4 regions of the Peribacillus sp. TH27 genome follow, and region 4 is predicted to be linked to each of the others. Evidence: riboswitches for the same ligand, from Rfam matches in the RefSeq annotation. Region 4 holds a riboswitch; each other region holds the start of a gene.

Region 1 (3,198 bases), 1.8 Mb from region 4:
CTCATACCGGCTTTTTGTGCTAATCTGACAGTCGGGTAATTAAGTAAAACCCAACGCCGGTTGTTTACATAGAAAAGAGTCGACGACTTCATCGCTTCCCCATGAAGACGATGCCTCTCTGCAGGAACTTCTGCCAATTCAGCATCGTTTTCTTCACTGGAGATGATTATTATCGCATCAATATCAGTATATTTCCTCAAAGTCCATTGTGATAAGGTATCAAGTTGTTCCTTCACATTCCCTTTTAACAAGTGTCGGCTTATTTCATCGTCTTCCAGTTCGACATATGGATATGCACCGATTCTGTATGTTTCATCAATCAGCTCTTTCAATAGCGGTTTCATGTTGATATGACCCCGTATCAAGATTCTCTCTTTTGGCTGTAATTGTACGGAATGATGAATCAGCCTTTCAGCAAGCTTGGTTATTCGCTTATCCTTCATCTGGCTGTACCTTATTTTTCTAGATCACGAAGAGTTTCAAGCGCTTCTTCGACATGGCCTTTGACTTTTACCTTACGCCATTCTTTAACTATCGTTCCTTCCTTATCAATCAGAAAAGTTGAACGTTCAATGCCCATATATTCCTTGCCGAAGTTCTTTTTTAATTTCCATACATCATATAATTCAGCAGCCTCTTGATTTTCGTCAGCTAGTAGCAGAAAAGGTAACCCATATTTTTCAATAAATTTTTCATGACGCGCCGCCGGATCTGGACTGATCCCTATGATGACAGCATTCAATTCCTCAAACTGCTCATTGTGGTCACGGAAATCACAGGCCTCCGTTGTGCAACCAGGCGTCATGTCTTTCGGATAAAAATATAAAACAACGTGTTTGCCCTTAGAATCCGATAGGGAAACTTTTTCACCGTTGTTTGCAGGAAGTTGAAAATCCGGTGCTTTTTCTCCAATTTTAACAGTCATTCTTACCCCTCCATTTCTTTCATTATGGTAAGCGTACCCAATAATTGAAAGAAACACAACTTTCATTTATTCTTCCTTTCCTTCTGTTCTAAGTCAATCACTGTCCGGATCACAAACGCAGCCGGGAGAGTGTATCCAATGAACGCCTGGATTGTCGCAATCATCCTGCCCATGCCTATCGGGGCTATATCTCCATACCCTACTGAAAACATTGTCATTGCACTAAAATAAAAAGAAGTCTTCAGTTGCTCGTAAAAACTGCCGTCTAAACGATTGCCCATATCAAGAATCACCGAATGATTCTGAAGCTCGTATAATAAATAAATCAGTGCAAAACCTACTAATATCGTCGCATATAAATTGCCGAGCCATAGCATATCCTCTAGAGAAAACTTTTTTCCTCCCGACTCAACAAGAAATAACGTTCGAATGCTCATCACCATGCAAAAAATAATCCCTGCAATCAAGATGTAAAAAGTCATCCCCCACGCCTCATTTCAAAACAACCCACTCCCCCTATACATACTCCCCGTCCAAACAATATATTCTTTATTTAGGGGTCAGACCCCATTTCCCAACATTCACATCCTTAAACAAACCTAGGTGCACCAATAGTTTTGTCGATATAGGGCGGGGTCAGACCCCATTTCCCGAGACTTTTTTCCTTGTTGACCATTTTAGTCGGGATATGATAAGCTTGTCTAAATTTTTATAATAGTTTTTATTTTATAAATATTTGTTGCCTGCAGTTTAATTTACAGCGGGTTTGTGAAATTTCATATGTGGAAATAGGTTCCTAATTTTTTTAGGATTAAAAGGGAAGTCCGGTGTAATTCCGGCACGGTCCCGCCACTGTAATAGGAATGTTAGCGCTATGCAATATGCCACTGATTTTCGGATTGGGAAGGCCTGCCGCTAATAAGATTCCTAAAGTCAGGAGACCTGCCTGTTTCGACAACACTGTTTTAACCTACGGAGAATAGGGAAGTGTTAGGGACCTTATAATTTTAAGGGGTTTTTGTATACCCCTTTATTTTAAGCATTTCTAACTTTCTCTTTTGACGGTTAGGGGTGCTTTTTTTGTTGTTATTTTATTTTTTAAAAAAAGAATGTAGGAGGATGGGAATATTGAAAAGTAGTAGTTTAGGGTACCCGCGAATTGGGGAAGATCGTGAATGGAAACGCACATTAGAAGCCTACTGGTCGGGAAAAATCGATGAATCGGAGTTTACGGCACAGCTAGAAGCCATCCGTTTAGGCAACTTACAAAAGCAAAAGGACCAAGGTATAGATATTATTCCTGTCAATGACTTTACTTTATATGATCAAATGCTCGATATGTCTGTAATGTTCGGTCTTGTTCCTGAGCGTTATTCAGCCTATAAAGGCGGCACTGTTCCCCTTTCTGTATATTACTCTATGGCTCGCGGAAACAAGGATGAAGTTGCTTCTGAAATGACGAAATGGTTCAATACAAACTATCACTATATCGTTCCCGAATTAAAACCGTCGAAGCTGACTTTGACAGAAAATAAACCACTTGCTGCTTATCGCGAAGCCAAAGAAAAACTAGGAATTGAAGCTAAGCCCGTTTTAGTCGGACCTTATACTTTTATTACTCTGTCTAAAGGCTACAATAAGCAAGATGTACCTGGAATCATCCTTAGTCTCCTGCCTTTATACACACAAATTCTGCAAGAGTTAGAACAAGAAGGCGTGAAGTGGGTGCAAATGGATGAACCCTCCCTTGTTTCATCCATTTCTAAAGATGATATGCAAACTGTTACTTACTTATATGAAAAATTGAATGAAGCAGCTCCAAACTTGAACATCATGCTACAAACATACTTTGATGCGGTAGAGCACTACCAAGAAGTTATTGAATTACACGTTCAAGGGATCGGTCTTGATTTTGTCCATGATAAAGGGAAAAACCTTAGTAATCTTCAAGAATTCGGCTTCCCGAAAGACAAAGTGCTCGGTGCAGGTGTGATTGATGGGAAAAACATATGGCTTTCCGATTTATCGAAAAAGAATCAGTTGATCAATACCCTCACAAAAACCGTAGCCGAAGACCAAATTTGGCTTCAACCCTCTTGCTCCCTGCTTCATGTACCAGTAACGGTTCGTAATGAGACGGCTCTTACTAAAGAAGTGCAACAGGCCCTTGCTTTTGCTGATGAGAAGCTTGAAGAAATCACTCTACTAGTAAAAGGTTGTAATCAAGGTGCCGAAGCAATTGCTGAAAAAGTAGCCGCTAACAAATTAGCACT
Region 2 (3,198 bases), 2.7 Mb from region 4:
AAAATGATTCCGGTTAAAATAATTGTTTCTACTTTCATCGATCGATCCATTTTTCTCGCAAAAGTTAGCACACAGAAAATCGTAAGCAATGAAAACATAATACTTAACGCCGGTAGGGTATATAAACCGATCAACGGCAATGATATATTCAAAAACAATGTCAATACAGCGCCTACTGATGCTCCTGATGAAATCCCTAATGTGTAGGGGTCAGCAAGCGGGTTCCTGAGCAGTCCCTGAAAGGCTGCCCCGGCAATCGCAAGCGAAGCCCCAACCAAACCTGCAAGTAATACACGTGGCAGGCGGATGTTCATTACGATATTCGTCAGCATCACATCTGGCTCAACTGAGATTGGTAAATGAAAAAATTCCTTGCCGATAATTTGTATAAGCGCGGGAATCGGTACTGACACCGAACCAAAGGAAATGCCAATCGTCATTGCGAAAAGCAAAAACAATAACGCAATCAAATAAGCAAACGCCCACTTAGTTGTCAAATAGGTTCGGATAGACTGATTTGGCAAGTTCCTCTACTCCCTCTATTAAGCGTGGACCAGAACGGGTCACTAAGTCAGAATGGACATCAAAGACTTGACCATCCTTAACAGCAGCTACATCTTCCCATCCTTTTCGGCCCGTCACTTCACTGATTGGATCTTTTGTATAATAACCATATGTTGTAATAATGACATCCGGATTTGCAGCAATCATAGACTCTTCGTCAATTTTCGCCCACCCGTCCAATTCGGCTGCTGCATTTTTCGCTGAAATTATGTTAAGCATTTCATTCATGAATGTATTTTTTCCAGGTGTATAAATATCCGGTGATGGCGAAACCTCTACTAGAACGGTTTTTCTTTCCTCATCCTTAACGGATTTAGCTTTTTCCTGAATTTTCTTCAGTTTCATTTTCATATTCGCAACGATTTCTTTTGCCTTATCATGTTCTCCCGTTGCCTGTCCAATCATATCAATAGACTCATACACTTCGTCAAAGCTTTGTGCATCATTGACTACAAGGACATCTATTCCAGCATCCTTAAGCTGCTGCAATCCCTCATTCGAATTATGGGCACTGGATGCATGAGCAAGAACAAGATCAGGCTTTAAGGAAACGATTAACTCCGTGTTCATTTCCATTCCGCCAACTTTTTCAATTTCTTTCGTTTCTTCCGGGTAATTATCATTGTCGGATACACCAACAACCTTTTTACCCAAACCAAGTGCAAAGACCACTTCTGTATTACTTGGTATCAATGTAACAATTTTCTTTGGTTGTTCTTCTATCGTTACTTTTTCACCCGTTGCATCTTTTATCGTAATCGGGAAAGCTTGGTTTTCAGTATGATTCGTTTGTTGCTTTTCTTTCGTTCCTTCTTTTGATGTATCATTGCAACCAACCATCATACCTGCAGTTAGTAACATCACTAGAATCAGACCATAGATTTTCTTCATTTTACATCCCCCACAATCTTTTAATTCAATTTCCGACCACCTAAAGAAAACGCACCCTGAAGTGAAGAAGCGAATTTCAAAACAAAAGCATCTCCCGTCAAACGGAAGATGCTTGTATGGCAACAATATAATTACGGACTCAGAAGGTCTGCCACACACCTTCCCATCCGCGTAGGTTACAGGTGTACGAATCTTGGCAGGTCTCCTGGCTAATGGTCATCGTCAACGGCACCTTCCCATATCTCACATACAGTGGTACACAGCCGCTAACTCCCATTTACAGTGGCGGGACCGCGTTGGTATTTCACCAACTTCCCTTTTAAGTCATTAAGACACCAAATCGTTCATATGTATATAATTTTCACTGCTTTTCATTATACACTATGTAAGAAATGATTATTATATGATTTTTCAGACTGATTCCGAAATACCTTGTCTTCAATTAATAACGTGATGCATTTTCAATCAGCGCTGCAAATCCATCGACTGATAATCCGGGTGAAATCCGAACTCGGTGCAGTGCATGCATCCCTTGGTCCCTTGAAGCTCCACCAGCTTCGGTGGTTACTGCCATCTTGTATCCAGCTTCTTCTGACAACCTAAGGCTCTCCTCGTTATACCGACCAACAGGATATGAAAGTACTGTCGTGTCCTGTTGGAGAATACGATCGAATAAATCCTTTGACTGTACCATTTCAGCTTCCTGCTGCCCTACCGTCATACGGTTAAGCTCAAGATGGTTGATAGTATGACTTTCAATAGAAATCCCATTCTCGCTCATCTCCACCATTTGTTCTTCCGTCAGGTGATGACTTTTTTCAATAGATTTCCCGATCATAAAAACAGTAGCTTTCATATTATATTCTTTTAATATAGGAAAAGCCTCCGTGTAATTATCTGTATAGCCATCATCAAAAGTAAGCCAGACACACTTTTCACTTGGCATCCGATTTTCCGTTAAAACAAGAAATGCTTCCCTAGGGGATAATGTATAGTAATCATTCTCCCGAAGCCAGTTCATTTGTGATTGAAATTCCTCTCTTGGTACCCGAAGGTTATTACCTTCAGAAATACTATGATACATCAATATTGGAAGTTGAACCGTGGACTCGGCTCTTATCCAGTTTCTCGTATCGATCTGTTCAGGATATAATCTGTCCTCCGAATTCTGCCCGACGTCATTCTCCGCTGCTGCAACCACTTCAATGTTATCTTCCGCAATCGGTGCAGCCGTCTTTGTACCTATATTCTCTAAAACCCCTTGTGAGCATGAAGGCAAAATTAAAATTCCCAGCAATGCTACCATCAATAAAACTCTGTATTTTCCCACTATCATTCTCCTAATTTTTTCTAGCATAATAGTACCAGAAAACTAGTAAATAATAAAGTATTCCATTTAGCGAAAAAAAAGGCAACCCGGTGGCTGCCTTTTTTTAACTAGTAAATCGACAAGTATTTTGATCACGCGGAATGCCTAAATCTTTCGGCACCATCGTTTCAATAAAAAAGTTCTCATCTTCTTCATAAATAATCTTCTTCATTTCAATTCCGAAGTATTCCTTCATCCGGGATTCTGTCATGACTTCCTGGACTTCTCCGTAAACGACCGGCTTTTGTTTGGCTGTCATTAACACATGGTCAGCAAGGAAAAACGCATGGTTTGGGTAATGCGTGTTTATGATACAAGAGATTTTCTTTTCTTGTGACAAACGCTTTAATGTCTGTAAAATCACAACCTGCTTT
Region 3 (3,198 bases), 1.3 Mb from region 4:
ATACCTTAAATCAATGACAATGGTTTCAAAAAGTGCCTTGATTCTACCGGAAAATATACTACGGGTCTTTGCTAGGAAAATACTATTTGCTTGTAAAAAGTATGGAGGGATATTACATTTATTGTAATGAACAAGGGGGAAATAGGATATTAAACTATTTTTATACAATTGATGAGGAGGGAAGCCATGCTAGAGATTAAAACGATAAATGATGTGGTTTGTGTACAAGGGACCCCTGAAGGAATAAAGTCGGGGATGAGTGTATATGTTTTTTTAACAGACGGCCTATTGATTGATACGGGAGCCCAAATTTTATTGGAAGAACTTATCCCTTTCTATGAATCAGCCGACTTCGATTTAGTGGCGCTAACGCATTATCATGAGGACCATACTGGCGGTGCGGCCTGGATACAGGAACATAAAAAAGTTCCCATGTATATTCATCCGATGTCGATTGATGTTTGTGCCAAGGATGCTGAATATCCTGATTATCGCAAAGCTTTTTGGGGAAGGAGAGACGGCTTCAAAGCTGAGCCGTTGGGGAGGACTGTTCATTCCCGTACCCAAACGTGGGAGCCAATCTTTACCCCAGGTCATGCTAAGGACCATATGGTGTATTTGAATCACAGTAATGGCATGCTGTTTTCAGGTGACCTATTCGTTACACCGAAAACAAAGCTTGTTTTACGGGAAGAATCTGTCCCTGTTATCATCGATTCCATAAATAGATTACTTCAATATGATTTTGGAGAGGTTTTTTGTTGTCATGCCGGTCATGTCCCTAATGGGAAGGAAATGTTTCAAAGAAAGCTCGACTATTTGGAAAACCTGCGTGGTGAAATTTTACGATTACATAATCAAGGCTTGGCAGTTCATGAAATCCAGCAAATTGTTTTGCCGAATCAATATCCGCTCATCGAGATATCTGGCCACGAATGGGATTCGGAGCATATTATCACATCGATATTAAAAGAAAAGATATTGATTAATAAGGATAATGGAGCGAAATACTAATTAGTGATTTTGTGTAATTGAAGAGGTGCTAATCAATTTCCTTTCAGAAGCACGCATTGTAATTTAAGGGATAATTTAATACATTTAAACTGAAAATTAAATACGTCTAGAAAAAGGTGCAGATAATATATTGAAGATTATCTGCTTAAAAGGGAAGTCCGGTTAGAATCCGGCGCTGTCCCGCAACTGTATATGAGAGCGATTCGAGTAATGCCACTGTCTTCTGCAAAAGGGGATGGGAAGGTTCGAAAAGCGATGATCATGAGCCAGGATACCTGCCTATTTTTAGCACAGCATCATAAACCTACGAGGATAGGAGGTGTTAAGTGCGAGAATTGACAAGAGCATGTTTTTCATTTTTTGAAAAATGGAAAATTCATGTTTGTTTTTTGTTATGTTTTCGTTTGCACTCTAACAACTTCTAATCGGGAAGTTGTTTTTTTATTTTTTTAGATGTAATCAGTTATAATAGTCGATTTTTTAACAAAATCATAAGGAAATCTCGTCTCTCTATGGAATAGGAGAAAAGTTTTCTTTATGAACAAAATTTAAGGGGGGTAATGCATGTTTGGAACAGTTAGATACTTTACGGATTTTTTAAAAGCTCAGATTATGTATAATTTTTCTGGGGAAAAAATGATTTCTTTAAGCGAAAATCATGCAAGGTTGAACAAGGAAATTAATGTGAAGGCAAAAAATTCAAAAGAAAAAGTAGAGTATTTACTTAATCTTGAAAAGGCTTATGGAATAATTAATAAGGAAATGTTCGGTCTAAAGGAGGAGTTGACAGTTTAATAAAAAGGAGCCACCTAAAGGAGGCTCCGGACACTAATTATTTATTCTTGTTTGGCTCGGTTTCATCATAAAAATCATGGGCTTCTTCAATGTTCTGAAGGTCAGCAGCTGCATAAACATTCCCGCCAGCCAGCCCTTCATTGATGTAACGGTCGATGTCTAAGAAAGCAGAGTTCTTGCCTTCATATTCGGTATCCTTCAAAAATGTGAATTCTTCTTTATCCAAAAGAAATCCCTCCTAACCTTTTTTATAGTGTAGGCAAAAGAGGGCTTTTTATTCTGAGTAAGTCCTCATGAATGAAATGAGGAGTTTAGCACTAACTTATTCATATACATGATAGACCATTAAGTCATGTATGATGCTTTTGAGCTTAGCTTCGTCTGTTTCTGAAGGGGGATTGGCAGTCCATTCTATGGACCCGTCTTTATGGTATAAGGCTTGGACGGCCTGCTTGTTAAAGTAAAAGGAAATTTTCCAACCTGGTAAATTTTTATGTAATGGTGCCCATTGAAAATGAGTAATCATATGTATAACCTCCATATAAGCTGTCTCTCATTTCATTATAATGGAAAACGGCAGATGGAGGTTATTTTCTCGTTTGATTTAATAAAGTTAATTCAATAAACAGGTTTTTCAAATGCAAGAGTCGGCTTGCTTCAATTTCTTCTTCATCAAATTGCATGGGTTTAGAGTTTACTTCGTAAATGAAGAGTGATCCTGTTGAATCTTCGCCAATATCAATAGAGAATTCCCCGAGAAAGCCGAATTTCTTCGAAAGAATCAGACCGCACTTTTGAGCAATGTACGCCAACTTCCGGTTTAAATTCCTCGATTGCAAGTTTTTGTAAGGGAAAAGTTTCCCGCCTCTTGGAGTATGGGTTGTGATTTCCTGGGTTTGTGACATCCGTACAGCCTTACCAGTAATTTTATAGAACCCATTTTCATAATGAACGAGAACTCGGTAATCATAACGATGTCCATTCAGTTTCTTTGGTATAACCGCGCGTTGGGCGAGATAGGCTCTTCTCATCAGTAGCATTTTTTTATGCTCCCAAAATGAGGAGAAATTTGGGAAGGATTCACTATGTTTTAGGCTATTAAACTGAAGAGTTTCATCAGGATTCTCGATTAGTGTGTAAATACCTTTCCCTTGGCTTCCTTTAGATGGTTTTAGGTAAATATGTCTGTGGGATTTTAAAAAAGCCCTCAGTCCATCGCAATCACCTAGGATAATTGTTGATGGAAGATGGTTGGTGAGGGAGCCATCTTCCATCAATGCTTCATACATCATATATTTATCTAAAAAACAAGGATTGAAAAGGTTCATACCATGATCTTGAAAGTAGTTGATAAGCCGTTGAAAATCCTCTGATGCCTCGAAGCCCCTT
Region 4 (3,198 bases):
TTAACATGTCTTTCAAATTGGTTATCACAATATCCTGACGATCGCGATAAGCACTTTTCACCAATCCGACAGGTGTTTCGGGTGAGCGGTAACGCAGTAAAATTTTCTGTGTTTCAACAATTTGCCTAGTCCGTCTACCGCTTCGAGGATTATAAAGTGCAATGACAAAGTCAGCCATTGCTGCAGCCTCCACTCTTTTGGCAATCAGATCCCAAGGCGTTAAGTGGTCACTGAGGCTGATGGTACAGGAATCATGCATGACAGGTGCACCAAGTAAAGACGCACATGAATTGATGGCAGAAATACCAGGAATGATTTCAATGGCTACTCCCGTTTCTTCTTTCCAGCCTTTTTCAATCAATACTTCATAAACCAGCCCTGCCATTCCGTATACCCCTGCATCACCACTCGAAATTACAGCCACTTTCTTTCCCAACTCCGCCTGTTTCACTGCTTCTTGTGCACGTGATACTTCTTCAGTCATACCTGTACTTATAATCGTTTGATCTGTAAGAAGGCCCTGTATGAGTTCCACATATGTTTTGTAACCAATGATGAAGTCACTTTCTTGAAGGGCTTCTACAGCACGTTTGGTAATATGTTCAAAATTCCCTGGTCCAAAGCCAACGACAAATAATTTACCGTTTGTACTCATTTAGACATCTCCTTTTACAACTTGTCTTTTGAAATTCCTGTTTGAGCTGGAAAATCTGGATTAGGAGTCATTTCTCCATTAGTAAATTGGTAAATCATCTGTGGAATGAACTTCTCATCATCGAGATTACTGACAATCTCTCGTCCAAAATCAGGTGAATCCACTCGATACCATGTCCCTTGAGGATAAGCAATCACAACGCAGGCATCCTTACACCTTCCGTTACAGCGAGTTCTAGTAGTATGAATTTTTTGATTCAGACCTTGTGAAGTAATTTCATCACGAATTGCTTGCGTTATTTCTTCGCCACCTTTTTTCATGCAACTGCTGCCGTTACAAATCAAAAGATGCGAATTTGTGCCTTTTAAGTTCCAAGTTGTCATCTTCTTCCTCCTAAATCTGAGAAAAGGCAAAATAAAAAACCTTAACTGTTAGAGTTAAGGTTTTAAAAAAACTATATGAAAAGGGAGCCTCCAGCAAGCAAAGTGAAACTCTCAAAATCCCCATAGTCCTTCTACCTTTCCCTCCGAAAAGTATCACACAATTTTAAAAGCAGGTTTCCTGGCTTACGCTTCAATTTACTTTTGTCCCTTCCCAGCTCTAGGCCAGTGGTTATCGACAATTTCATCAGCGTTACAGTAGCGGGGGTCGCATCGGATTCTCACCGATTTCCCTATTATCCCTTGCGTGTTCATACAAGAGCACTTTTAAATTGAAATATTTGGTTTTATAATAATATATTTCTAGTTAACTTTATCTATCATATAACAACTTTTTTAAAATTCAATAGTTTATTCCGACTGTTTTGAAAAGTTTAATGGTGAAAATCCAGCTTCATGCCTATCCTCACTGCGATTTTATCCTTCTCAAAAAAAATATGAATAGAGTGTAGATGGAATCATTGCTTTATGGTACAATAAACGAGAATTTTCAAAAAATTACATAAGTTTTATGGTGCTAGATTCCTCGGAATTTAGCTTAATAGGGAAGTCGGTGTAAATCCGGCGCGGTCCCGCCACTGTAAAGGGAAGTCCTAATACGTAATGAATAATCCACTGTCAAACGCGATGGGAAGGATGTATGAGGATGATGATCCAGAGCCAGGAGACCTGCCATGAAGCGTGAAACTGTTTACAACCTACGAGGATGGGTGTGCGGATCAGGCAGCTAAGCTAATATTTGTATTATGCTGCAAACTTACTGTTCATTACGCACTTCTTTCTTTTTGAGAGAAGTGCTTTTTATGTTGCCCGCCACTTCTCTTCTCAGCTTTAATCATTAAAAATAAAAGCGTTGAAAGGAGAAAAAATGAAAAAAGCCAATTGGAAAATACTTTATTTTGTCATTTTACTACTCTTCGTACCAAAGAAAGCAATGGCCATGCATATTATGGAGGGCTTCTTACCGATCGAATGGGCGATATTCTGGTGGGCTGTGACACTTCCATTTTTAATCTTGGGTTACCGTTCTATTAGGTCTAAAGTGAAGGAAAACCCAGAAACAAAAATGATGCTGGGTCTGTCTGGCGCATTCGTTTTTATTTTATCAGCCCTAAAAATCCCTTCCGTTACAGGAAGCTCTTCACACCCTACCGGCGTCGGTTTAGGTTCAATCTTGTTTGGGCCACTGGCCATGAGTGTCGTCGGTTCTATTGTTCTGTTATTTCAAGCTGTATTACTAGCTCATGGAGGACTAACTACGCTAGGAGCCAATGCCTTTTCCATGGCTGTTTGCGGGCCGTTCATTGCTTATTTTGTATTCAAAGGCGCTACTAAATTAGGTTGGTCCTTCTCTCTTGCTGTTTTCTTAGCAGCAGCTTTCGGAGATTTGGGCACCTATGTGATAACTTCTGTACAACTTGCTTTAGCTTTCCCATCGGAGGTAGGTGGATTCATGGCCTCATTCACTAAATTTTCAGGAATCTTTGCCCTTACCCAAATACCTTTAGCAATCAGTGAAGGTTTATTGACAGTCGTTGTCATGAATTTCTTGAAGAAATACAATCTAGGCGAATTGAAATTACTGCGAGTGTTATCTAAGGAGGCTCGTTAGCATGAAAAAAAGTTTATTGTTGCTTTTTCTAGTCGTCATACTTGCTATAATTCCGTTAATCACCCAACAAGGAACAGAATTTGGTGGAGCTGATGGAGTGGCGGAAGAAGCCATCACTAAAATCCAACCAGAATATAAGCCTTGGTTCAACAGTATCTGGGAGCCGCCAGGTGCAGAAACCGAAAGCTTATTGTTTGCTCTCCAAGCCGCGATTGGCGCCGGATTCATAGGATACTTCATCGGCGTTATGCGACAAAAAAATAAACAGTCCGTTCAAGAAAAGGACGAACAGGCAAAACATGTTACTCATAGATAAATACGCCTATTTCAACCGGCTAAAGCATGTACATCCTTTAGAGAAAATGATTTTTGCCCTCTCCCTTTTGTTGTTTTCTTTAGCAGTGAGGGATACGACCGTCTCACTCATCACCTTTACCGTGATGAGTGCTTTAATCATTTTCGGGGCAAAAATCCCAATCTCTTATTATCTA

What was found. Region 4 has a riboswitch for cobalamin ahead of JFU24_RS04020 (energy-coupling factor ABC transporter permease). Riboswitches for the same ligand answer to the same signal wherever they lie in the genome.
Region 1: it holds a riboswitch for cobalamin, as region 4 does, so the genes downstream of both, metE (5-methyltetrahydropteroyltriglutamate--homocysteine S-methyltransferase) here and JFU24_RS04020 (energy-coupling factor ABC transporter permease) in region 4, are expected to answer to the same signal.
Region 2: it holds a riboswitch for cobalamin, as region 4 does, so the genes downstream of both, JFU24_RS17020 (ABC transporter substrate-binding protein) here and JFU24_RS04020 (energy-coupling factor ABC transporter permease) in region 4, are expected to answer to the same signal.
Region 3: it holds a riboswitch for cobalamin, as region 4 does, so the genes downstream of both, JFU24_RS10235 (hypothetical protein) here and JFU24_RS04020 (energy-coupling factor ABC transporter permease) in region 4, are expected to answer to the same signal.

Annotation. Positions count from the first base shown of each region.
Region 1 covers NZ_JAEKEV010000002.1:2,323,777-2,326,974, forward strand. Annotated here, with positions in the region: gene JFU24_RS12715 (aminopeptidase) at 1-443, opposite strand, end outside; gene bcp (thioredoxin-dependent thiol peroxidase) at 455-925, opposite strand; gene JFU24_RS12725 (potassium channel family protein) at 988-1,407, opposite strand; cobalamin riboswitch at 1,699-1,889, shown strand; gene metE (5-methyltetrahydropteroyltriglutamate--homocysteine S-methyltransferase) at 2,045-3,198, shown strand, end outside.
Region 2 covers NZ_JAEKEV010000002.1:3,253,193-3,256,390, reverse strand. Annotated here, with positions in the region: gene JFU24_RS17025 (FecCD family ABC transporter permease) at 1-524, opposite strand, end outside; gene JFU24_RS17020 (ABC transporter substrate-binding protein) at 487-1,455, opposite strand; cobalamin riboswitch at 1,634-1,810, opposite strand; gene JFU24_RS17015 (polysaccharide deacetylase family protein) at 1,898-2,761, opposite strand; gene JFU24_RS17010 (ABC transporter ATP-binding protein) at 2,889-3,198, opposite strand, start outside.
Region 3 covers NZ_JAEKEV010000002.1:1,826,600-1,829,797, reverse strand. Annotated here, with positions in the region: gene JFU24_RS10240 (MBL fold metallo-hydrolase) at 187-1,014, shown strand; cobalamin riboswitch at 1,112-1,311, shown strand; gene JFU24_RS10235 (hypothetical protein) at 1,579-1,809, shown strand; gene JFU24_RS10230 (hypothetical protein) at 1,847-2,035, opposite strand; gene JFU24_RS10225 (YheE family protein) at 2,132-2,335, opposite strand; gene JFU24_RS10220 (YheC/YheD family endospore coat-associated protein) at 2,397-3,198, opposite strand, start outside.
Region 4 covers NZ_JAEKEV010000002.1:520,685-523,882, forward strand. Annotated here, with positions in the region: gene cobJ (precorrin-3B C(17)-methyltransferase) at 1-655, opposite strand, end outside; gene JFU24_RS04015 ((2Fe-2S) ferredoxin domain-containing protein) at 670-1,038, opposite strand; cobalamin riboswitch at 1,190-1,379, opposite strand; cobalamin riboswitch at 1,591-1,786, shown strand; gene JFU24_RS04020 (energy-coupling factor ABC transporter permease) at 1,964-2,707, shown strand; gene JFU24_RS04025 (energy-coupling factor ABC transporter substrate-binding protein) at 2,709-3,023, shown strand; gene cbiQ (cobalt ECF transporter T component CbiQ) at 3,007-3,198, shown strand, end outside.